3 regions of the Kitasatospora sp. NPDC093102 genome follow, and region 1 is predicted to be linked to each of the others. Evidence: riboswitches for the same ligand, from Rfam matches in the RefSeq annotation. Region 1 holds a riboswitch; each other region holds the start of a gene.
The links. Region 1 has a riboswitch for S-adenosylmethionine ahead of AB0O11_RS25790 (IclR family transcriptional regulator). Riboswitches for the same ligand answer to the same signal wherever they lie in the genome.

Region 1 (7,481 bases):
GCGGCGGCGCGACGCCGACGCCCACCCCGACCCCCACCCCCACCGCGACCGGCGGCACCGGCGACTGGAACAGCACCGGCTCCTGAGCACACCGGCTCCTGAGCGCACCGGCTCCTGAGCGCACCGGCTCCTGAGCACACTGGAACCGACAGCAGGATCGATTCCTCAGCAGCCCGAGGACAACCGGTCGGCGGCCCGCCACCCGTCCGGGACCGACCGGGCCGAAGCGGCCGAACCCTCCCCCCGGGGCAGCAGCCCCGCCACCTCCCGCGCCTCCGGCAGCCCCAGCCGGACGAAGATCCGATGGGCCTCCCGCAGCCGGCCGTACGCCTCGGCCTCGCGCCCGAGGTCGGCCAGCGTCCGGCCCAGCACCACCAGCGCGTGGCCCTGGTCCCGCTCGGCACCCAGCTCCTCGCACAGCTCCAGCGCCTGCCCGGCGTGCTCCAGCGCCTTGTTCGTCCGGCCCAGCGACCGCAGACTGTCCGCCATCCGGTAGCGGGCGTGCGCGGCCCGGGCCCGCAGACCGGCCGCCGAGGCCACCGCCAGGCACTCGCCGAACCAGGTGACCGCCTCCTCGTGCCGCTCCAGCCCGTGCAGCGCCAGCCCCAGCACGTACAGCGTGTACGCCCGGCCCGGATCGTCGTGCCGGGTCCGCAGCTCGGCCAGCACCTCGTGGCAGATCGGTACCGCCTCGGCGGCCCGCCCGCTGCGCACCCGGGCCAGCGCGGCGTTGACCGTCGTCACCAGCGCCCCGGAGCGGTGGCCGAGTTCGCGGGCCAGCGCCAGCGCCTCGTCGTAGTGCTCGACGGCCTCGTCGTAGCGGCTGAGGAACTGGCAGACCAGGCCGAGGTCGTTCAGGGCCTGGCGCAGGATCACCGTGTCGCCCGCCGAGCGGGAGGCGGCCACCGCCAGCCGGGAGGCCGCCTCCGCCTCCTCCAGCCGGGTGGCGGCCAGCGCGACGTTGCCGCGCAGGAAGTGCGCCCGACCAGCTGCCCGGTGGTCGGCGCGTCGGACCGCGGCCGAGGCCAGGGCCTCCGCGGTGGTGGCCAGCCGGCGGCTGGGCGGGGCGAGGAGGAACGGGGTGAGCGCGATCAGCAGGTCGATCGCGGCGCGCAGCGGCTCCGGTGCCGCCCCTTCGGCCGGAGCCGACGGTGCGGTGGCGTCGTCGTCCGTGACCGTCCAGCCCGCCACCTGCGCGGCCAGCGCGATCGCCCCGGAGCCCTCCGCCTCGGCCCAGGCCCGCGCCCCGTCCGGGCCGTCCAGGGGGACGCCCGCGCTGCGGGCCGGCCCGAGCGCCCCGGCCGCCGGATCCCCGGGGACGGCGTGCTGGAAGGCCGTGCACGCGGTGGCCAGCAGGTGGTCCAGCATCCGGTCGCGGGCCGCCACGGCCGCGCCGGGATCGTCCGGACGGCGCCGGGCGAACGCGCGCAACAGGTCGTGGAAGCGGTAGCGGCCGGGGAAGGGCGACTCCATCATCGCCACGTCCACCAGGGCCTCCAGCAGGTCCTCGGCGTCGTACTCGTCCAGGTCCAGCAGGGCGGCCGCGGCCTGCAGCCCGAGGTCCGGGCCGTCCACCGAGGCGGCCAGCCGGAACGCCCGGGCCTGGGCGGGCGTCAACTGGCGGTAGCTCAGCTCGAAGGCGGCCGCCACCTCCAGGTCGCCGATGCGCAGCTCGTCGATCCGCCGGCGCTCGACCGCCAGCCGGCGGCCCAGCGTCTGCACCGTCCAGCTCGGCCGGGCGGCCAGCCTGGCCGCCACGATCCGGACCGCGAGCGGGAGGTGGCCGCAGACGAGCAGCAGCTCCCGGGCGGCCTCCGCCTCGGCGGCCAGCCGCTCGGCGCCGATGGTGCGGCCCAGCAGTTCGAGCGCCTCCTCGGGTTCGAAGACGCCGAGGTCGGCCTGGACGGTCGCGGGCAGGCCGGACAGCCGGGTGCGGCTGGTGGTGAGGACGGCGCAGCCGACCGCGCCCGGCAGCAGCGGTCTGATCTGCGCGGTGTCGTGGACGTTGTCGAGCACCAGCAGCAGCCGCCGGCCGTCCACCACCGAGCGGAACAGCGCCGAGCGGGCGTCCAGCCCGTCCGGCACCGCGTCGGCCGGCACGCCGAGCGCGACCAGGAAGCCGCTGAGCACCGCCTCCGGATCGGCCGGAGTGGCGTCGGCGCCCCGCAGGTCGACGTAGAGCTGCCCGTCCGGGTAGGCCTCGCGGACCCGGTGGGCGACGTGCAGGGCCAGCGCGGTCTTGCCGACCCCGCCCATGCCGACCACGGTCGCGATCACCAGCGCCTGCTGGCCCGGCGTGCCGAGGGCCCCGCCCAGCCGCTCCACCAGCACCGTCCGGCCGGTGAAGTCGGCCGCGTCGGGCGGAAGCTGGGCCGGTCTCGGGGTCGGTGCGGCGGCCCCGGCCGGGACGGTGGCGGGCACGTCCGGCACCGCGGGTCCGGCGGGCGGGTCCGGCGACTCGACCCCGGGCACGGCCGGCTCCGCACTGCCGGCGAGGAGCGCGACGGACGGCGTCGGAGCGGCGAGCGACGGGTCGCCCTCCAGGATGCGCTGGTGCAGCAGGTCCAGCTCCGCCCCGGGCGCCACCCCCAGTTCGGCCAGGAACAGCTGGCGCGCGCCCCGGAACACCGCCAGCGCGTCCGCCTGCCGCCCGGCCTGGTACAGCGCGCGCATCAGCAGCCCGTACGCCCGTTCGTGCAGCGGGTGCTCGGTGGTCAGCGAGGTCAGCTCCGGAATGCACCGGGAGTAGCGCCCCAGCGCCAGGTCCAGGGCGATCCGCTCCTCCAGCAGGGTCAGCCGCAGTTCCTGGAGCCGCTGGCGCTGCCGCTGCGCGAACGGACCGGGGATGCCGGCCAGCGGCTCGCCCTGCCACAACTCCAGCGCCTGGTTCAGCAGGTCGCGCGCCTGCTGCGGCTCTCCGGCGGCCGCCGTGCGCTCGGCCTGCGCGGCCAGCTCCTCCGCCTGCGCCGCGTCCACCGCGTGCTTGGGCAGCACCAGCCGGTAGCCGTCCCCGACCGAGGTCAGCACGGCCGGCGCGTCCGGCTCCTCGCCGTGCAGGACCTTGCGCCACCGCCAGGCGTAGGTGCGCACCGTCGTCATCGCGGTGCCCGGCGGCTCCTCACCCCACAGGGCGTCGATCAGATCGGTGGCGCTCGCACCGTGGCCGGGCCGGAGCAGCAGCACCGCCAGCATGGCCTGCTGCTGGGGGCTGCCCACCTTCAGCACGGTCACGCCGCGCTGCGCCCGCATCAGACCCAGGACCGAGAACCGGAAATCATCCATTCCTGCACCTGCCCGCCTCATGTGCTCGCCCCCGCCCGCGCACGTGCCGCCCCCCGAATTGATGAGCCCCTATCAACCCACGGCACCCGGTGGGATGTCGAGGGATCGTCGACCCGGCGGTGATCCGGTGTTGATCGGCCGTCACCACAATCGGTGGTGTGGCGCCCGCAGTCGGCCCGGCACCAACCGTCGGACCCGCCACGTCCCCGGCCGCCCGGCCGCCGTCCGGGCGACCACCACGGCTCACGGAGGCGGACGCCCATGAACACCGACCTGCTCCACCGGCTGCTCGACGTCGACCCGGTCGCCGGACCGGTCGAACTGCTCCACCGTGCCCGCGGCGAGCGCCACCTCCCGTACCTGGTGCTCGCCGCGCTCGCCCGGGACGGCGTCCGGATGGGCGAGCACGCCCGGGCCGAGCTGCGGCGCGCCCGCGACCGGGCCGACTGTTACGCCGGGATCGCCCGCGAGCTCGCCGACGCCACCGGGGTCCGCCCGATCCGCGACCTGCCACTGGCCGGCTACTACCCGCCCGACCTGCCCCGGCCGCTGGGCGGGCTCAGTCTCGTCAGCCCCACCGAGGCCACGCTCTGGCAGGCGGTCAACCGGCTGGTCACCGACCACCCGGTGGAGTCCGTGGAGGTCACCCTGCTCGGCGAGCGGCCCCGGCACACCACCGTCACCCTGCGCTGGCCGGCCGAGGACCCGCTGCTCGACCCGTGGTACCAGGTACGGGTCGCGACCGCCGCGCTCACCGGCGACCTCGCCACCGTCCCGGTCCGCCCCTACCTGGCCGCCGACGACCACGTGGAGTGCCTGATCGCCCTCGCCGAGGAGGGGCTCGGGCGCGCCTTCCTCGCGGGCGACGTGATCGACGTGGCCCACCTCGCCGGGCAGCCCTTCGAACCCGTCGAGACCGCCGCGGTGGTCGCCGCCTACCGGCTCGCCCCGGAGGCCGCGGCCCTCCTCGACCTCGCCGCCGAGCACGTGTCGCTGGGCTCCCTGCGGGACGTGCGCACCGTCCTGGAAGCCGAGGTCGCGCCCGAACTCCGCCGCCGCCGGACCCTCGCCCACCCGCTCCGGCCCCGCCACGGCACCCTGTTGCGCCGCACCGTCATCCGGCACCGCTGGGACGAGGCCCTGCTGCTGCCGGCCGGCGCCGCCACCCTGCTGCTCACCCCGGTCGCCGACTACCTGCTCGGCCCGGAGGGCACCCGGCCGACGGCGCCCGAACGCACCGCCGCCCTCGCCGCCCTGCGAGCCTGGGACGAGACCGCCCCCGGCAGCCCGGACCCGGCCCGGTGCACCGGCCTGTCGGAGCCGCGCCACCGCTGAGCGACCGCAGGCGTGGGTGGGGGGCTTGGCGGCCGGCCCGGGGAATCTTGTATGGTTCCTGGCGAATCATCCAGAGGGGTGGAGGGACCGGCCCTACGAAGCCCCGGCAACTCCCCGGTCGACCCGGCGTCCGAAGTACGCGCCGTGCCGTCCGGGATCAGTGCCAACTCCGGCCTGTCGCCACTGTGGCGCGGGAAAGATGAGGAGACACGGTGCTCTCTGTGCTGTCCTTCGCCCGGGCGCTTCCCGCCCCGGCGCTTTCGCGTACCCGTCTCGTGCCCGGCGCAGGCAATCGGCCGACTTCTGCGGCCCGTCCTCGCTGACCACCCCCGGCTCCCCGCCAGGAGCCGCCGTGAGCAGCGCCCACCCGCTGCTCCCGGGCCTTGAGACTGGAGTACCCCACCCATGGAGAACACGAGCGGCGTCGGCGTGCTCGACAAGGTCACCTCGATCCTCGGCATCCTGGAGGCCGGTCCCGCCACCCTGGGCGGCCTCGTCGCCGCCACCGGCATGGCGCGGCCCACCGCCTACCGGCTGGCCGTCGCCCTTGAGCACCACCGCCTGGTCACCAGGGACATGCAGGGCCGGTTCATGCTCGGCCCCCGGCTCGGCGAGCTCTCGGCGGCCGCCGGCGAGGACCGGCTGCTGGCCGCGGCCGGATCGGTCCTCACCCAGCTCCGGGACGTCACCGGCGAGAGTGCCCAGCTCTACCGCCGGCAGGGCGAGGTCCGGATCTGCGTGGCCGCCGCCGAACGTCTCACCGGCCTGCGCGACACGGTTCCGGTGGGGATCACCCTCCCCATGAAGGTCGGCTCCGCCGCCCAGGTCCTGCTGGCCTGGGAGGAGCCCGAGCGCCTCCACCGCGGGCTGCAGGGCGCCCGGTTCACCGCCACTGCCCTGAGTGGCGTACGGCGCCGCGGCTGGGCCCAGTCCGTCGGCGAGCGCGAGCTCGGGGTCGCGTCCGTCTCCGCGCCGGTCCGCGGCCAGTCCAACCGGGTCGTGGCCGCCGTCTCGGTCTCCGGACCGATCGAACGGCTCACCCGCCACCCCGGCGCCCACCTCGCCCAGGCCGTCGTCGAGGCGGCCCACCGTCTCACCGAGGCCCTGCGCCACCCGTGACCGACCCGCCCTCTCGGGGCGCACCTCCGCTGCCCCGGGCTCAGGCCCGGGGCAGCAGGACGGTGCGGGAGGGGCGGGGTATCCGGCTGATCACCGCGCCGATCAGGGTGCCGATCGACACCCCGAACACCGCCGACACGGCTGTCAGCACGGACTGCGCGCCGTTGCCGACCTCGATCTGTGCGGTGTTCAGCAGACCGAAGGAGCCCGGCACCACGATCCAGAACGCCGGGAGGTAGAGCACCTGCCAGAGCGGACCGCCCGGCAGCCAGTGCACCAGCGTGGCCGTGGCCGCGGCGGTGACCGCGCCGGCCAGGCCGCCGATCGCCGCGCCGTGCGCCGACCCCACCACCACCTGGACCGTGACGCTCGCCGCGATCACCACGACGATCCACGGCACGGCCGAGGGCGGGGTGTGGACGTTGACCACCACCCCCGCGACCGCGAGCGCCAGCCCCAGGGCGATCACCCACCAGCTGGGCTTGGCCACCTGCACGTTGGCCAGCGCGGCGGCCGGCATGCCGGCCGCGGTCGCGGCCGCGGCCACCCCGGCGAGGAACAGCGCCAACTGCACCGCGCCGGACACCAGCCGGGCCGTACCCGCGCTGGCCGCACCCGCGGCGATCTCCGACAGCCCGGTGACGAGCAGCCCGCCCGGCAGCAGGATCGCCAGCGTGGCCACGATGGTCCGCAGCGGACCGTCCAGCAGCGAGGCCCGGGCGAGCAGGAGGACCAGCAGCGCGACCAGGAACCCGGCCGTGACGGGCAGCAGCGGCCGCAGGTACGGCAGCCGCCGGGCGAGCACGGTCAGCCCCACGACGATCAGCGAGCCGAGCCCGGCCGCCAGCACGTTCGCCGCCGCCGGCTGCAGGAAGAGGCAGACCCCCACCCCGACCGGCAGCGCCCCCAGGTCCGCCACCCACGCGGGCCGGCGGGCCGGTGCCCGCCGGATCCCCTCCAGCTCGGCGAGCGCCCGTGGCCCGTCGAGCTCGCCCGCCCGCAGCCGGTGCACCAGGTGGAGGACGTCGGCCGTCTGCTCGAACCGCAGGGCGGCGCCGACCGGCTGGAACCGGGTGGCCTCGTCCGCCCCCAGGGCGACGAACAGCCCGTTGGTCAGCGCGGCGACCCGCACGTCCGGAGCCCCCATCGACCGTCCCAGTCCGCGGAGTTCCTCCTCGACGTCATGGACGGGCAGGCCACCGCCCAGCAGGGCTTCGCCCAGTTCGAGCAGCAGACGGCGGAGCGGGTCGGGCGGGGCTTCGGTGCCCCTGACCAGGAGAGACGTGCTTGGCATGGCAGGTATCGTCCCATCCCGCCCGATTCGGTCCGACTGTGCCCCGGTCTGTTCGGTTTCCCGCCGCGCGCACGCCGTCCGCCGGCGACGGCCGGCCCGGGACACGAGCGCGTGTCCCGGGCCGGCATCCGACCCCCGGCCAGTAGCATCCCTTCAAACCTCTTGGGGATGCTTTCCGGCGAATCGGCGACGGTTCGACCGCACGCAGGAACACCGTCCGCCGGCGTTGGGGGAGATGTGACCGTCGTCGCCGCCGTGGCCCGCTCCACCCGGGTCCGGCCGCTCTCCGCCGCCGACCTGCTGGCGGAGGCGGTCGCCCGGGCCGGGCTCTGGGAGCGGCTCGCCGAACGGGCGCACGGCGACCCGGGGACGGTCGCGGTGCTGTTGACACCGGGCACCTCCGCGTACGGCGATCCGGCGACCGCGGTCAGCGCCGCCCTGGTGGAGCACC
Region 2 (7,481 bases), on a different contig from region 1:
GCGGACCTCGTCGGAGGCCTCGATCGGGTGACGCTCGGACGGCATCTCGACGTCCGACATCAGGGTGCGGGCCCAGTGGACCGCGCCCGCGCCGATCATGAACAGCGCGACGCCCAGGGTCAGGCCGAGCGCGAAGTTCAGGGCGCTGACGTGACCGAGCGGGAAGATGTAGACGATCTGGTCCGGGTCGATGGCCACGTACGAGGCGATGAAGCCGACGGTGGCGAGCATCGAGATCACGAACATCAGCGAGACCTGGCGCTCGGCGCGCTTGGCGGCCCGCTCGTCGATGTCGGTGCGACGGGGCTCGTGGGCCGGCAGGCCCGGGTCGGCGAACGGGCTGCCGTGGTCGGCCACCTCGCCGGCGGAGCCGTGCGGCTCCGGGAGCTTCTCTTCTGACATGTCGTGGCTCATGACTTCTTGGCCTTGGTGGTGTGGGCGGCGACCCAGATCGCGACCGCGATGAGCGTGCCGAGGCCGAAGATCCAGCCGAACAGACCCTCGGTCACCGGACCGAGGCTGCCCAGGGTGAGACCGCCGGGGTTGGGCTCATCGTTGGTGGTGTGGCGGACGAAGGCCACGATCTGCTTCTTCTGCTCCTCGGGCATGGTGGTGTCCGGGAACGACGGCATGTTCTGCGGGCCGGTCTGCATGGCCTCGTAGATGTGCTTGGCGTCCACGCCCTCGAGCGACGGGGCGTACTTGCCCTTGGTCAGGGCACCACCCTGGCCGGCGAAGTTGTGGCACTGGGCGCAGTTGGTGCGGAACAGCTCGCCACCCTTGGAGATGTCCTCGGGGTTGGTCGAGGTGAACTGCTCCTCCTTCGGGATCACCGGGCCGGGACCGAGGGAGGCGACGTAGGCGGCGAGCTGGTCGATCTCGGCCTGCGAGTAGATGTTCTTCTTGCGCGGGACCTGGGCGCCGGGCTGCTGGGCCGGCATGCGGCCGGTGCCGACCTGGAAGTCGACAGCAGCGGAGCCGACGCCGACCAGGCTCGGACCGTCACTGCTGCCCTGGCCGTTCAGGCCGTGGCAGGAGGAGCAGCCCACGGCGAAGAGCTTCTTGCCCTCATCGATCGCGAGCGACTGCGCGGCGACGTCGGCCTGCGCCTTGTCGGCGGGCGCGAACGCGGCGTACAGCCCCCCGGTTGCCGCCAGGGCGAGAAGTAGGACGACCAGCGCCGCCAATGGGTGGCGCCGTCGTGCGGAGAGCTTTTTCACGGAATAACCCCGGTGTCAGGATCTGGTCGACTGGTGGGTGCACCCGGCGGCCGGTCTGGCCGGCACGAGGCTGCCCGTCTAGGGCTGCGCGCGCGGTCGGTCGGTGGGAGCGTCGGCACCGGCAGAAGCGGCCCGTCGCCGGTGAGGGCGGGGGCCGCTGCCGGTGGCCAGCGACCTGATCAGCTGGTTACTTGATCAGGTAGATGGTCGCGAACAGGCCGATCCACACGACGTCGACGAAGTGCCAGTAGTACGACACGACGATCGCGGCGGTGGCCTGCTCGTGCGTGAAGCGCTTGGCTGCGTACGTCCGTCCCAGGACCAGCAGGAAGGCGATCAGACCACCCGTCACGTGCAGCCCGTGGAAGCCGGTGGTCAGGTAGAACACCGTGCCGTACGGGTCGGAGGACAGCGAGAGGCCGTCCTTCTTGACCAGCTCGGTGTACTCGAAGACCTGGCCGCCGATGAAGACCGCGCCCATGGCGAACGTGAGGATGAACCACGCCCGGAGCTTCTTCACGTCACCGCGCTCGGCGGCGAACACACCGAGCTGGCAGGTGAGCGAGGAGAGCACCAGGATCGTGGTGTTGACCGAGGAGAAGGGCACGTTGAGGGCGTGGGCCTTCTCGGTCCAGAACTCCGGCCCCTTGACGGAGCGGAGCGTGAAGTACATCGCGAAGAGGGCCGCGAAGAACATCAACTCGGAACTGAGCCAGACGATCGTTCCGACGCTGACCATGTTCGGCCGGTTGACCGATCCGTGCGCGTGCCCGGTTTCTACTGCTGTTGCTGTCGCCACGACGGACATTATGTCGGTCCCTTATTCCGTCTTCACGCCGGGGGGTGTCCCTCGGAGTGTCCGGTGCGTGCGGTATGCCCGCTTGGGGGTCGACGGGGTGTCCGGACGGGGGCTGAGCAGCGGGGTGTCCCTTTTCTGATGGTTCCTCGGAGGGGCCCGCGACCCCCTTGCCCGGCGCGTCGTTGCACGGTCGGAGTAGCCGCGGGAGGTAGGGGAGAGGGCCTCGGGTCGGCCGTACGGGTGGACTGGGCGAGGTCGGGTGACGGGCCGTCCTCCGGGCGGGTGAGCCCGGGGCGCGGGGGCTCGGGAGAGGAACGTGCGCGAGGGGGACTCGGCGGAGGGTGATCGGGAGTAGCATCCGGATCAGGCGAACGTGGTCCGGATCACACTTGAGGGAGCAGGGCCCATGGCGTACACGACCGATGAGACGCTCACCGTCCTCGTCTACAGCGACGACCGCAACACCCGCGAGCAGGTGCTGACGGCGCTCGGCCGCCGGCCCGCCGAGGATCTTCCGGAACTGTCCTACCTGGAGTGCGCGACCACCCCCGCGGTGCTCAAGGCACTGGAGAAAGGGGGAGTGGACCTCTGCGTGCTGGACGGCGAGGCCGTTCCGGCAGGCGGGCTGGGTCTCGGGCGCCAGCTCAAGGACGAGATCTACGGCTGTCCGCCGGTGCTGGTGCTGATCGGGCGGCCGCAGGACTCCTGGCTCGCCGCCTGGAGCCGGGCCGACGCCGCCATCTCCCACCCGGTGGATCCGGTGGCGCTGGCCGAGGCGGTCGCCACCCTGCTGCGGACGCGGCTGGCGAAGCGGACTCCGGCAGTCCGCTGAAATCCGCGCAGGCAGTTGGGAAATACAGGGGTAGAAGCGGCCCCTTCGCTCGATAGGCTGGCTCCATCCGTACGGACGTCCCCCTGTGGTGGGGAACCGACAACAGCTGGAGTCAGCCATGGTGAACGTGAACCCTGCGAACGGCGGTAGCGACCCCGCGCAGGTGGTCCGCACCTGGCCGGACCTCCTGGCGGCACTGTTGAAGGGGGACGACCTCGACCGCTCGTCCACCGAGTGGGCGATGGACCGGATCATGAGCGGCGAGGCGTCCCCGGTGCAGGTGGCCGGGTTCATGATCGCGCTGCGGGCCAAGGGCGAGTCGGTCGAGGAGATCGCCGGTCTGGTCGACGCGATGTACGCGCACGCCGAGCCGCTGGAGATCCCCGGTCCGGCGGTGGACATCGTCGGCACCGGCGGGGACCGGGCGAAGACCGTCAACATCTCCACCATGTCGGCGATCGTCGCGGCGGCCGCCGGCGCCAAGGTGGTCAAGCACGGCAACCGGTCGGCCTCCTCCGCCAGCGGCTCCTCGGACGTGCTGGAGAAGCTCGGGGTGGCTCTGGACATCTCCTCCCGGCGGGTCGCCGAGGTGGCCGAGGAAGTCGGGCTCACCTTCTGCTTCGCGGCGAAGTTCCACCCCTCGATGCGGCACGCGGCCACCGCGCGGCGCGACCTCGGGGTGCCGACCGCCTTCAACATCCTCGGCCCGCTGACCAACCCGGCCAAGGTCACCGCGCACGCCATCGGCTGCTTCGACACCCGGCTGTCCGGGCTGATCGCCGGGGTGCTGGCCCGGCGGGGCGCGACGGCGCTGGTCTTCCGCGGCGACGACGGGCTCGACGAGCTGACCATCACCACCACCTCGCAGGTCTGGCTGGTGCGCGACGGAGAGGTCACCGAGAGCACCTTCGACCCGCGGGACGTCGGCATCGAGCTGGTCGGCATCGAGGCGCTGCGCGGGGCGGACGCCTCGTACAACGCCGAGGTCGCACGGCGGCTGCTGGCGGGGGAGCACGGGCCGGTGCGGGACGCCGTCCTGCTGAACACGGCGGCGGCACTGGTCGCGCTGGACCTGGGCGACGCACCGCTCACCGAGCAGCTGGCGGCCGGCATGGAGCGGGCCGCGAAGGCGATCGACTCCGGCGCCGCGCAGGACCTGCTGCGGCGCTGGTCGGAGGCCACCAGCCGGATCTGATGCGGCCGTTGGGGAGCCCGTGCCGGTACGCCGGCGCGGGCTCTTCTCGTGCTGTCCGGATGCTGGATGGCCGTTTGACCACCCGCTGGACGAGGCCTAGAGTCTTCGCCAGGTCATGAGTGACAGCGTCAAGCCCCAGCTGGCTGTCCGGCAACCCTCCGTCCGTGGCGGGGTGCCCTGGGTGAGGACCGGGTCGCCACGGCAAACCGTCCGTGCGACAAGCGCGGACGCCCGACGACTGGCACTCCCGGGGTCCCCATACCCCTGAAGGAGTGCATCCTCATGTCCGTCTCCACCGAAATCTGCGCCCCGCTCGCCGTCCTCGGCGCCGACGTCGAGGTCCCGCTCGCCAGCGGTGAGAGGGTCGGCTACGCGGCGCTCGACTACGCGGCCAGCTCGCCGGCGCTCCAGCGGGTGTGGGACGACGTCGCCGCCTACGCGCCGTACTACGGCAGCGTCCACCGCGGGGCCGGGTACCTCTCGCAGCTGTCCACCGACCTGTTCGAGCAGAGCCGCCGCACCGTCGGCGAGTTCCTCGACCTGCGCGAGGGCGATCAGGTGGTCTTCACCCGGGCCACCACCGACTCGCTCAACCTGCTGGCCGCCGCCGTTCCCGCCGGCACCCGGGTGTTCGCCTTCGAGACCGAGCACCACGCCTCGCTGCTGCCCTGGGCGCACGCCGGACTGGACGTGACCTACCTGCGGGCGCCGCGCTCGCGGGCCGAGGCGGTGGCCGCGCTGGACGCCGCGCTCGCCGAGGCGCCCGAGGGCCCCAAGCTGCTCTGCGTCACCGGCGCCTCCAACGTGACCGGCGAGCTGTGGCCCGTCGCCGAGCTCACCGGGACCGCCCACCGGCACGGCGCCCGGGTGGTGCTGGACGCGGCCCAGCTGGCCCCGCACCACCGGGTCTCGGTGCGCGAGCTGGACGTCGACTGGATCGCCTTCTCCGGCCACAAGATCTACGCGCCGTTCGGCGCCGGGGTGCTGGCCGGCCGGGCGGACTGGCTGGACGCGGCCGAGCCGTACCTCGCCGGCGGCGGGGCGACCCGCACGGTGGCCCGGGAGACCGACGGCTCGGTGGCCGTGCAGTGGCACACCGGCCCGGCCCGGCACGAGGCCGGCTCGCCGAACGTCATCGGCGCCTACGCGATCGCCTCGGCCTGCCGGGCGCTGACCGAGGCCGGCTTCGACGCGCTGGAGGCCCGCGAGCAGCAGCTGATCGCCCGCCTGACGGCCGGGCTGGCCGAGATCCCGCAGGTCAAGGTGCTGAACCTGTTCGGCGCGGACTCTCCGCGGGTGGGCGTGCTGTCCTTCGTCGTCCGGGGCTGGAACAGCTCGCACTTCTCGGCCGCGCTGTCCGCCGAGTACGGTATCGGGGTGCGCGACGGCCTGTTCTGCGCCCACCCGCTGGTGCGCACGCTGCTCGGGGACGAGGCCCCGGCTGTCGAATCGACGTGCGGCGCTCCCGATCCCTCCCTGCCGGGCGAGCGCAGCCTGAACGCGATCCGGGTGAGCTTCGGCGCCGGGACGCCGGACGAGCACGTGGACCGCTTCCTGACCGCCGTCCGGGAGCTGGTCACGGACGGCGCGGCCTGGAACTACCGCAACGAGGGCGGGCGCTGCGTCGCGACCGCGCAGATCGACCGGGGTCGGCGTGAGGGCTGATCGCTACTCGTCCAGGCCGAGGGCGAAGGCGGCTTCCAGGTCGTGCTGGGAGTAGGTGCGGAAGGCGATCTGGGTCTCGGTGTGGGCCACACCCGGGACCTTGTTGAGCCGGCCCGGGATGACCTCGGCCAGGTCGTCGTGCCGGCGCACCCGCACCATCGCCACCAGGTTGTAACCCCCGGTCACCGAGTAGACCTCGCTCACGCCCTCGATGGCGGCGATGGACTCGGCGATCTCCGGGATGCGGTCGACACTGGTCTTGATCAGGACGATGGCGGTGATCACAGTTCGAGCTCCTTTGTGGGGTGCCGCCAGCGTATCGGGCGTCGGCCCGGTCGTCGCGGGGGGTGGCGGACCACGGTGCAGGCGTAGAGGAACCCGGCCGAGAAGCCGATCACATGGACCAGGTAGGCCACTCCCGGGCCGGCCGAGTGCATCGACCACCACTGGAGGGCGAACCAGAGGCCGAGCACCAGCCAGGAGGGGAAGCGCAGCGGCAGGAAGAGCAGCAGCGGGACGAGGGTGGTCACCCGGGCCCGGGGGTGGAGGCGCAGGTAGGCGCCGAGGGCGGCGGAGATCGCCCCGGAGGCGCCGATGAGCACCCGGGTGGAGTTCGGCGAGTGCGCCTCGGCGAGTGCGAAGCCGTACGTGGTCAGGCTGCCGGCGGCCAGGTAGAAGACGGCGTACCGGGCCCGGCCCAGCCGCCGTTCGACGGTGGGGCCGAAGACCTGGAGGAAGAGCAGGTTCCCCAGCAGGTGCAGCCAGCCGGCGTGCAGGAAGAGCCCGGTGAGGACGGACAGGGCCGGGTGCTTGCCCGGGGTCGGGGTGGTCGGGCAGCCGGGGACCGGGTCGTGGGCCTCGGCGAGCTGTTCGGCGGTCAGCGGCCGCCCGGCCAGCACCTCGGCCGGGACGGCACCCCAGCGCTGCTCGTACCGCTGCTCCGCGCAGACCTGGGCCTGGCCGGTGCCGTACAGCGGGTTGAGCCCGGCGGCCGGGCCGAGCAGGAAGACCAGGGTGTTCAGCGCGATCAGGGCGTAGCTGACCGCCGGGACGGTCGCCGCCGCCGGGCGGCCGCCCGGGGCGGCGGTGTGGTCGGGGGCCGCGAGCGCCATGCGGCCAAGCATCCCTCCGGGCGCCGCGGGTGACACGGCGGTTTACGGCAGGTGGACTAGCTCGGGTGTTCGAGCGACCGGTGGTCGCGACGGTTGCCCCAGGCAATAGGCTTGGGGCGGGCATTCCCGCCTCCCGCCGCCGACGCCGGGGCTCCGGGGGGAGCGCCTAGCCCATGCAGGGACCACCCGAGAGGACCCCCGATGACCGTCCCCGCCCTGACTGCCGACACGCGCTGGCGCTGCACCCTGTGCGGCAACCTCACCCGCTTCGACGTGACCCGCACCGCGCGGGTGACCGAGTTCCTCCACTTCGACCTGGCCGGCGAGTCCAAGGTCGAGGAGACCGAGGTGCTGAGCGAGACCGTCGAGTCGGTGCGCTGCCGTTGGTGCAACGCGGTGGACCAGGTCGAGCTGGTGGCCCGGCCGGGCGCCGAGGGGGGCCAGGACCCCACCGAGCAGGGCTGATCCCCGCCGGTGCGACGGGTGGGTGCGCGGCGCACCCGCCCGTGCCGCACGGGACAATACAGAAACAAGACGCACGGAGCGTGACGACAGGGGCGGCAGCGGCCGTGCCCGCTGGACCAGGATCGGAGCCGAGGACGTGGTGGACGCAGCGAAGGAGCCCGGCGAAGCCCAGGGGCTTCAGCCCGCTGCGGCC
Region 3 (7,481 bases), on a different contig from region 1:
CCGACGGGCCCGTACGACACGTGTCGTCCGGGCCCGTCGAGAAGCGAGTGGTCACCAGCCGAGGGCCGCGCCGAGCTCCTGGGGTCGGAAGGGGGTCAGCCCGCCGCGCGAACCATGTCCGCCTGCGGGCCCTTCTGTCCCTGGGAAATCTCGAACTCGACCCGCTGGCCCTCCTCGAGGGTGCGGTAGCCGTCCATCTGGATCGCGCTGTAGTGGACGAAGACGTCCGCACCACCGTCGACCGCGATGAAGCCGTAGCCCTTCTCCGCGTTGAACCACTTGACGGTGCCCTGAGCCATTCCGAACTCCCCTAGTGCTGTGCTGGCCCTTCACGTGCCCGCAGGTCGCGGGCCCGGGTTGGTTTGAAGGCCGGCCCGGGGAACCCCCCCTGGGCGCAGCCGTGCACGCCGCAACCCTCCGCGCGGAGCGCCGAACGGCTTCCGGTGAGCGGGTGATTGCGTCGACCGCCGCTGAATGTATCCGGACCGAAGCCCTCTGCAACAGGGCCAGCCGCCGGTAATTCCACCGTGGCGTCAACGGACAGGACGGGCTGAATCGGGAAAATCTCGGCATTCCACGCCGGACATAGCGGACGAATTACCCAAATCCCCGCGGTAATTCTGACATCTGCCTGACATGTTTCACGGGCCGCCGCCATCGGCGAGGGGCCCCCGGGCCGAGCTCTGCGGGGGCCGAAAGGGAAACCCTGTTCCCAGCCGAGCCACACTCTACTCCGACTCGACCCGGAAATATTCCCGCCGGAATGCAAGCGGTCGCCCACGCATACGGAGAGCGGAATTCCGTACGCGTGGGCGACCGCGGGTTCTCCGGACGGCTCAGCAGCCGCCGGCCACCGCCGGGATGATCGAGACGCCGGCGCCGTCCTCGACCTCGGTCGCCAGACCCTCGGCGAAGCGCACGTCGTCGTCGTTCACGTAGACGTTCACGAAGCGGCGCAGCTTGCCGGTGTCGTCCAGGATGCGGGCCGAGATGCCCGCGTGGTTCTTCTCCAGGTCGGCGATGACCTCGGCCAGGGTGGCACCCTCGGCGGTCACCTCGGCGGCGCCGCCGGTGTAGGTGCGCAGGATGGTGGGGATGCGGACGTTGGCGCTCATGACTCTCCTTGCGGGGGCGGGGCCTGTCGGGGTGGTTCAGACGGACGCGAGGCCGGCGTCGCGGAACGAGTCCAGCGTCGGGCGGATGACGGCGGTCATCCCGGCGTCGGAGACGGCGTCCAGGGTCTTCAGGCCGTCGCCGGTGTTGATCGCGACGGTCTCCTTGGACGGGTCCAGCTGCCCGGTCTCGACCAGCTTCTTCAGCACGCCGACGGTCACCCCGCCCGCGGTCTCGGCGAAGACGCCCTCGGTCCGCGCCAGCAGCCGGATCGCCGCCACGACCTCGGCGTCCGTGACGTCCTCCACCGCGCCACCGGTCCGGCGGGCGATGTCCAGCACGTACGGGCCGTCGGCCGGGTTGCCGATCGCCAGCGACTTGGCGATGGTGTCCGGCTTGACCGGCTTGATCACGTCCCGGCCGGCCTTGAACGCGGCCGACACCGGCGAGCAGCCCTCGGCCTGGGCGCCGAAGATCCGGTACGGCCGGTCCTCGACCAGGCCGAGCCCGATCAGCTCCTGGAGACCCTTGTCGATCTTCGTCAGCTGCGAGCCCGAGGCGATCGGGATCACGATCTGCTCCGGCAGCCGCCAGCCGAGCTGCTCGCAGATCTCGTACGCCAGCGTCTTGGAACCCTCTCCGTAGTACGGCCGCAGGTTCACGTTGACGAATCCCCAGCCCTCGCCGGCCGGGTCGCCGATCAGCTCCGAGCAGAAGCGGTTCACGTCGTCGTAGTTGCCCTCGATGCCGACCAGCTCGCCGCCGTACACCCCGGCCATGACGACCTTGCCCTGCTCCAGGTCGTGCGGAATGAACACGCAGGACCGGAACCCGGCCCGGGCCGCCGCTGCACCCACCGCGCCGGCCAGGTTGCCGGTCGAGGAGCAGGACAGCGTGGTGTACCCGAACGCCCGGGCCGCCTCGATCGCGCACGCGACCACCCGGTCCTTGAACGAGTGCGTCGGGTTGCCGGAGTCGTCCTTGATGTGCAGCTGGGCGGTGAAACCGAGCTCCCGGCCCAGGTTGTCCGCCTTGACCAGCGGGGTCCACCCCGGGTTCAGGTTGGGCTTCGAAGCCACGTCGGCCGGAACCGGCAGCAGCGGCGCGTAGCGCCAGATGGAGGCCGGACCGGCCTCGATCCGCTTGCGCAGCTCCTCGGCGCCCTGACTGCCGAACTCGTAGGCGATCTCCAGCGGGCCGAAGCACTCCAGGCAGGCGAAGCTGGGGCCGAGCGGGAAGCGGGTGCCGCACTCCCGACAGGACAGCGCGGCGGCGGGGCCGAGGTCGACGGAAACGGGTGCGGCGCCGGAAGGGGTCGTCTCAGTGATAGCCATGACGGCGAGGCCTCTCTCCTCATCTTCCCCGTGGCGCGGTCGCGGCACGGGCCGGAATTGGCACCTGTCCCGCCGGGGCCTGTCGACGACAGCCGCGCGAGAAGGTTGCCGGGACGTCAACGGGCCGTTCCCTCAGTCCCTCTGGATGAGCTTGTGAAATTGTGGTGGTGCTCAACGGCGACCCCGGCGTGCAAAGGTCCGACCGCTGTACGAAGACTGTATCCGAAGGCGTCAAACCCGAACGGGACCGTCCGCCAAGCGAGATGACCCGTCCCACCCCACCCCGCCGAGGAGACCTCCGTGCCCGCCGAACCGACCCCCGAGCTCCTCCCGCAGGTGGCGTCCTGGCTGCGCCGCCGCTCCTGGAGCGCGGCCGACCGGCCGGTCCGCACCCTCCTCGCGGCCAAGGAACGCACCGGCCGCACCGTCAGCGTGGTCCTCCCCGCCCTGGACGAGGAGGCCACCGTCGGCGACATCGTCCGCACCATCCGCCGCGAGCTGATGGAACGCCTCCCGCTCGTCGACGAACTCGTCGTCGTGGACTCCGGCTCCACCGACGCCACCGCCGCCGTCGCCGCCGAGGCCGGCGCCCGGGTCGAGCACCGCGACGCCATCCTGCCCCGGCTGCCCGCCGTCCCCGGCAAGGGCGAGGTGCTCTGGCGCTCGCTGCTGGTCACCCACGGTGACATCGTCTGCTTCGTCGACGCCGACCTGCGCGAGTTCGACCCTGCCTTCGTCTCCGGCACCGTCGGACCGTTGCTGACCGACGACTCCATCCAGCTGGTCAAGGCCATGTACGACCGCCCACTGGAGTCGGAGGGCGCCGTCCTGCCCGCCGGCGGCGGCCGGGTCACCGAACTCGTCGCCCGCCCCCTGCTCAACCTCCACTGGCCGGAACTCGCCGGCTTCGTCCAGCCCCTCGGCGGCGAGTACGCGGCCCGCCGCTCCCTGCTCGAACGGCTGCCCTTCCCCACCGGCTACGGCGTCGAACTCGGACTGCTGGTCGACGCCCTGGAACTGGTCGGCCTGGACGCCCTCGCCCAAGTGGACGTCGGCGTCCGGCACCACCGCCACCAGGACGGCCAGGCCCTCGGCCGGATGGCCGCCACCATCTACCGGACCGCCCTGGAACGCCTCGACCGCACCCACCGCCTCAAGGCCTCAGCCGACCTCGTCCACCCCCACCTCACCCAGTTCACCCGGGACCCGGAGACCCGCGCCTTCACCGCCCACACCCACCCGGTGACGGCCCGGGAACGCCCCCCGATGCACACCGTTCCCGAATACGTGAAGCGCCGCACCGACGGGTGACGGCCCCGAGCAGTGCGGCCGCTGCGATTTCGCCGGTTATCCCGGCGGTTGGTTTGCGATGTCCGCCAACCGGCAACATCCCAACCGTGACTCCTCCCCCTCTCGACGAGGGGGCTTCCCACTCGACCCCTGCGGAGCCTCGCGACTCCTCCCCCATGCGAACGCGGGGGCTTCTCACCCCGGCCCGTCAGACCCTCATGACGGCCAGGCCCTGACCGCTGCGTATCGCAGGTCTCCGACTGTACGGCTGCGCCGCGCACCGCTCCGCCGTAGGCTCGGAATCCACCCCAACGGGTGAACGGGCAGACCCAGAAGAGGACTCATGGCCGATTCATCGACCAAACGTTCAGGCCAGGCCGGCACCGCCCCCGTCCTGGTGGCCTCCAACCGGGGACCGGTGTCGTTCAGCACCGCCGACGACGGCACGCTGACCCTGCGCCGCGGCGGCGGTGGCCTGGTCTCCGGCCTCTCCGCCATCGAGGACCCGAACGCCGTCTGGGTCTGCGCAGCCCTCAACGACTCCGACCGCAGGGCCGCCGCCGGGGCGCCCCACGGCCGCCTGGACCTGGCCGGCCACGAGGTCGGCGGCCAGGCCGTACGGATGCTGGACATAGACCCGCAGACCTTCGCCCGCGCCTACAACGGCGTCGCCAACTCCACCCTCTGGTTCGTCCACCACCTGCTCTACGCGACCCCCACCGCACCCGCCTTCGACGCCGGCTTCCGCACCGAATGGGCCTCCTACCAGGCCTACAACGAGGCCTTCGCCGAAGCCCTGGCCGCCGAAGCCGCCCCGAACGCCGCCGTCCTCATCCAGGATTACCACCTCTCCCTGGCCCCGGCCCTGCTCCGCGAAGCCCGTCCCGATCTGCGGATCGGCCACTTCTCGCACACCCCCTGGGCCCCGCCCGAGTACTACCGGCTGCTGCCCGACGACGTCGCCCGGGCCGTCCTCACCGGCATCCTGGGCGCAGACCGGGCCGGTTTCCTGACCGACCGCTGGGCCCGCGCCTTCGCCGCCTGCTGCGAGGACCTCCTCGGGGCGAGCGTCGACCACGACGCGCTCACCGTCACCTTCGACGGGCGCACCACAGACCTGGGCGTCCACGCCCTCGGCGCCGACGCCGACTTCCTGCGCGAGCGCGCCCACCGCCCCGACGTCGACGAACGCCTCGCCGCCCTCCGCGAGGCCGTCGGCGACCGCCGCACCATCGTCCGGGTCGACCGCACCGAGCTGAGCAAGAACATCGTCCGCGGCCTCCAGGCCTACCAGCACCTGCTCCGCACCCGCCCCGAGTGGCACGACCGGGTGGTGCACATCGCCTTCGCCTACCCGTCCCGCACCGACCTGGCCGAGTACCGGAACTACACCGCGGCCGTCCAGGACCTCGCGGCCGCCGTCAACGGCGAGTTCGCCACCCCCACCTGGCAGCCGCTGATCCTGCACGTCGACGACGACTTCCCGCGTTCCCTCGCCGCCTACCGCCTGGCCGACGTCGCCCTGGTCAACCCCATCCGCGACGGCATGAACCTGGTCGCCAAGGAAGTCCCCGTGGTCTCCGACCACGGCTGCGCACTCGTCCTCTCCCGCGAGGCCGGCGCCCACGCCGAACTCAAGGACGACGCCCTCACCGTCAACCCCTACGACGTCATCGCCACCGCCGACGCCCTGCACGCCGGCCTCACCATGAGCCCGGAGGAGCGCGCCGACCGCACCAAGCGCCTGACCGCGGCGGCCACCGCGCTCCCGCCGCAGCAGTGGTTCCTGGACCAGCTCAACGCGCTGTGAGCGCCTCCCCCAAGGCCCCCAGCAGCTCCACCACACCCTCCGGCCCGACGACCACCAGGTCCGCCCGGTCCGCCAGGTCCCGCACCGGCGCGTCCCCCACCGCGCCGGCGCACACCAGCACCCCGGCCACGCCCTCGCCACGCAGCTTCTCCACCGCGGCGAAGGCCGCCACATCCCCCAGATCGTCCCCCGCGTAGAGCACCGAACGAGCCCCCCGCTCCCGCAGGAACCCGGTCAGCGCCGCCCCCTTGTCCACCCCCGGCGGCCGCAGCTCCAGCACCAGCCGCCCGGGCTCCACCACCAACCCGTACTCGGCCGCCAGCTCCCCCACCGGCGCCCGCAGCAGCTCCAACGCCTCCTCCGGCGCCGCCGTCCGCCGGGTGTGCACGGCCACCGACCGCCCCTTGTCCTCCACCCACGTCCCCTCGGGCGCCCCCACCCGTTCCAGCACCCCCGGCAACGCCGCCCGCACCCGAGCGACGCCCGGATGCACCTCCGGCGCCGAAAGCTCCCCGTCCTCCCACCGCTCGGCCCCGTAGTGCCCCAGCACCACCACCCCCGGCAGCCCCGCGAACCCCCCGTACTCCACCGCCAACCCGGCCGGCCGCCCCGTCACCACCACCACGGCCCCCACCGCCGACGCCAGCCGCCGCAACACCCCCACCACCCCCGGATGCGCCCTCGCCTGCCCCGGATCCGCCACGATCGGCGCCAACGTCCCGTCGAAGTCCAGCCCGATCACGGCATCCCCGGGCGCCGCCAGGATGGCCCGCACCCCGTCCCGCCCCGCCTCGGTCCCCGGCACGAACATCTCTTCAAAGCCCATACCGAAGCCCCTACCCCGGAGCATCCCCCTCCGCACCCGCCACGCCGGGGCCCCCGGCACCCACCCTCCCGGGAGCCCCCGTCAACGAGCCGCCCGCCGGGCCTCCCGCACGCGCCGCAACCGATTCACCAGAACCGGCGCGTGCGCCAACGCCTCCTCCCGGTCCAGCAAGGCGTTCAGCACCTGGTAGTACCGCGTGGAGGAGATCCCCAGCTCCTCCCGGATCGCCCGCTCCTTGGCCCCCGACGTACGCCACTGCCGCCCCTCCAGCGCCAGCACCGCCCGGTCCCGCTCACTCAGCTCGCCCACCGGAAGCACCTCCGTCCACCGCTACGGAGTGTCATTCTCCCGCGTGACCCCGACACACACTGCTCGCCCCACCGTGCCCCCACCCCCACTAACGTCACCCCCATGACCACGCCCAGCTTCGCCCTGCACATCCCCACCGCCGACCTCGACCCCGACCCGCTCGACCCTTCCCAGATCGTCTCCGGCACCCCCGAGGTCACCGGCAAGGTGCTGTCCGAGTCCGCCGACGGCCGCCACCTGCGCGGCCTCTGGCAGATCACCCCCGGCGTGGTCACCGACGTCGAGGCCGACGAGATGTTCGTGGTGCTCAGCGGCCGGGCCACCATCGAGATCGAGGGCGGCCCGACCCTGGAGGTCGGCCCCGGCGACTGCGCGGTCCTGCGCGAGGGCGACCGCACCACCTGGACGGTCCACGAGACCCTCCGCAAGGCCTACGCCATCACGCTCCCCTGACCGGCGATCGACACCCCGCCGGGGCTGAGGCCCACCCCAGGCCCCGGCCCCGGCCCGGTCCTACTTACGGACCGCCGCCGCCTCCTTCACCGCCGCGTCCTGCAACCCCCCGAGCACCTGCTTCGGATCCCCCGTGACCGCCCGTCCGATCCCGGCCTTGATCCGGTTGCTGACCTCGCCCCAGGCCGGGTCCCCGAACGGGTAGAAGCTCGCGTTGGTCAGCCCGACCGCGAACTGCTTGAGGTCCTCGTGCTTCGGGTCCGACGACATCCGGCCGAACGCGTCCTGAGTGACCGGCAGGAGGTTGTACTGCTCGTCGAACTTCAGCTGGTTGTCCTTGTCGTAG

Region 2: another riboswitch for S-adenosylmethionine. It lies ahead of AB0O11_RS04750 (aminotransferase class V-fold PLP-dependent enzyme); the one in region 1 lies ahead of AB0O11_RS25790 (IclR family transcriptional regulator).
Region 3: another riboswitch for S-adenosylmethionine. It lies ahead of thrC (threonine synthase); the one in region 1 lies ahead of AB0O11_RS25790 (IclR family transcriptional regulator).

What each region holds. Positions count from the first base shown of each region.
Region 1 covers NZ_JBFBFA010000024.1:6,320-13,800, forward strand. Annotated here, with positions in the region: gene AB0O11_RS25775 (hypothetical protein) at 1-86, shown strand, start outside; gene AB0O11_RS25780 (BTAD domain-containing putative transcriptional regulator) at 166-3,282, opposite strand; gene AB0O11_RS25785 (hypothetical protein) at 3,544-4,617, shown strand; SAM riboswitch class I at 4,681-4,823, shown strand; gene AB0O11_RS25790 (IclR family transcriptional regulator) at 5,023-5,736, shown strand; gene AB0O11_RS25795 (threonine/serine exporter family protein) at 5,777-7,030, opposite strand; gene AB0O11_RS25800 (DUF362 domain-containing protein) at 7,268-7,481, shown strand, end outside.
Region 2 covers NZ_JBFBFA010000002.1:305,443-312,923, forward strand. Annotated here, with positions in the region: gene AB0O11_RS04725 (Rieske 2Fe-2S domain-containing protein) at 1-402, opposite strand, end outside; gene AB0O11_RS04730 (c-type cytochrome) at 411-1,220, opposite strand; gene AB0O11_RS04735 (heme-copper oxidase subunit III) at 1,408-2,028, opposite strand; gene AB0O11_RS04740 (hypothetical protein) at 2,426-2,851, shown strand; gene trpD (anthranilate phosphoribosyltransferase) at 2,970-4,046, shown strand; SAM riboswitch class IV at 4,158-4,276, shown strand; gene AB0O11_RS04750 (aminotransferase class V-fold PLP-dependent enzyme) at 4,329-5,711, shown strand; gene AB0O11_RS04755 (Lrp/AsnC ligand binding domain-containing protein) at 5,715-5,996, opposite strand; gene AB0O11_RS04760 (rhomboid family intramembrane serine protease) at 5,993-6,823, opposite strand; gene AB0O11_RS04765 (hypothetical protein) at 7,025-7,288, shown strand; gene AB0O11_RS04770 (NYN domain-containing protein) at 7,425-7,481, shown strand, end outside.
Region 3 covers NZ_JBFBFA010000060.1:2,477-9,957, reverse strand. Annotated here, with positions in the region: gene AB0O11_RS36100 (cold-shock protein) at 96-299, opposite strand; gene AB0O11_RS36095 (MoaD/ThiS family protein) at 837-1,115, opposite strand; gene thrC (threonine synthase) at 1,152-2,447, opposite strand; SAM riboswitch class I at 2,464-2,599, opposite strand; gene AB0O11_RS36085 (glucosyl-3-phosphoglycerate synthase) at 2,748-3,758, shown strand; gene AB0O11_RS36080 (trehalose-6-phosphate synthase) at 4,081-5,547, shown strand; gene otsB (trehalose-phosphatase) at 5,534-6,373, opposite strand; gene AB0O11_RS36070 (DUF3263 domain-containing protein) at 6,455-6,682, opposite strand; gene AB0O11_RS36065 (cupin domain-containing protein) at 6,785-7,135, shown strand; gene AB0O11_RS36060 (extracellular solute-binding protein) at 7,196-7,481, opposite strand, start outside.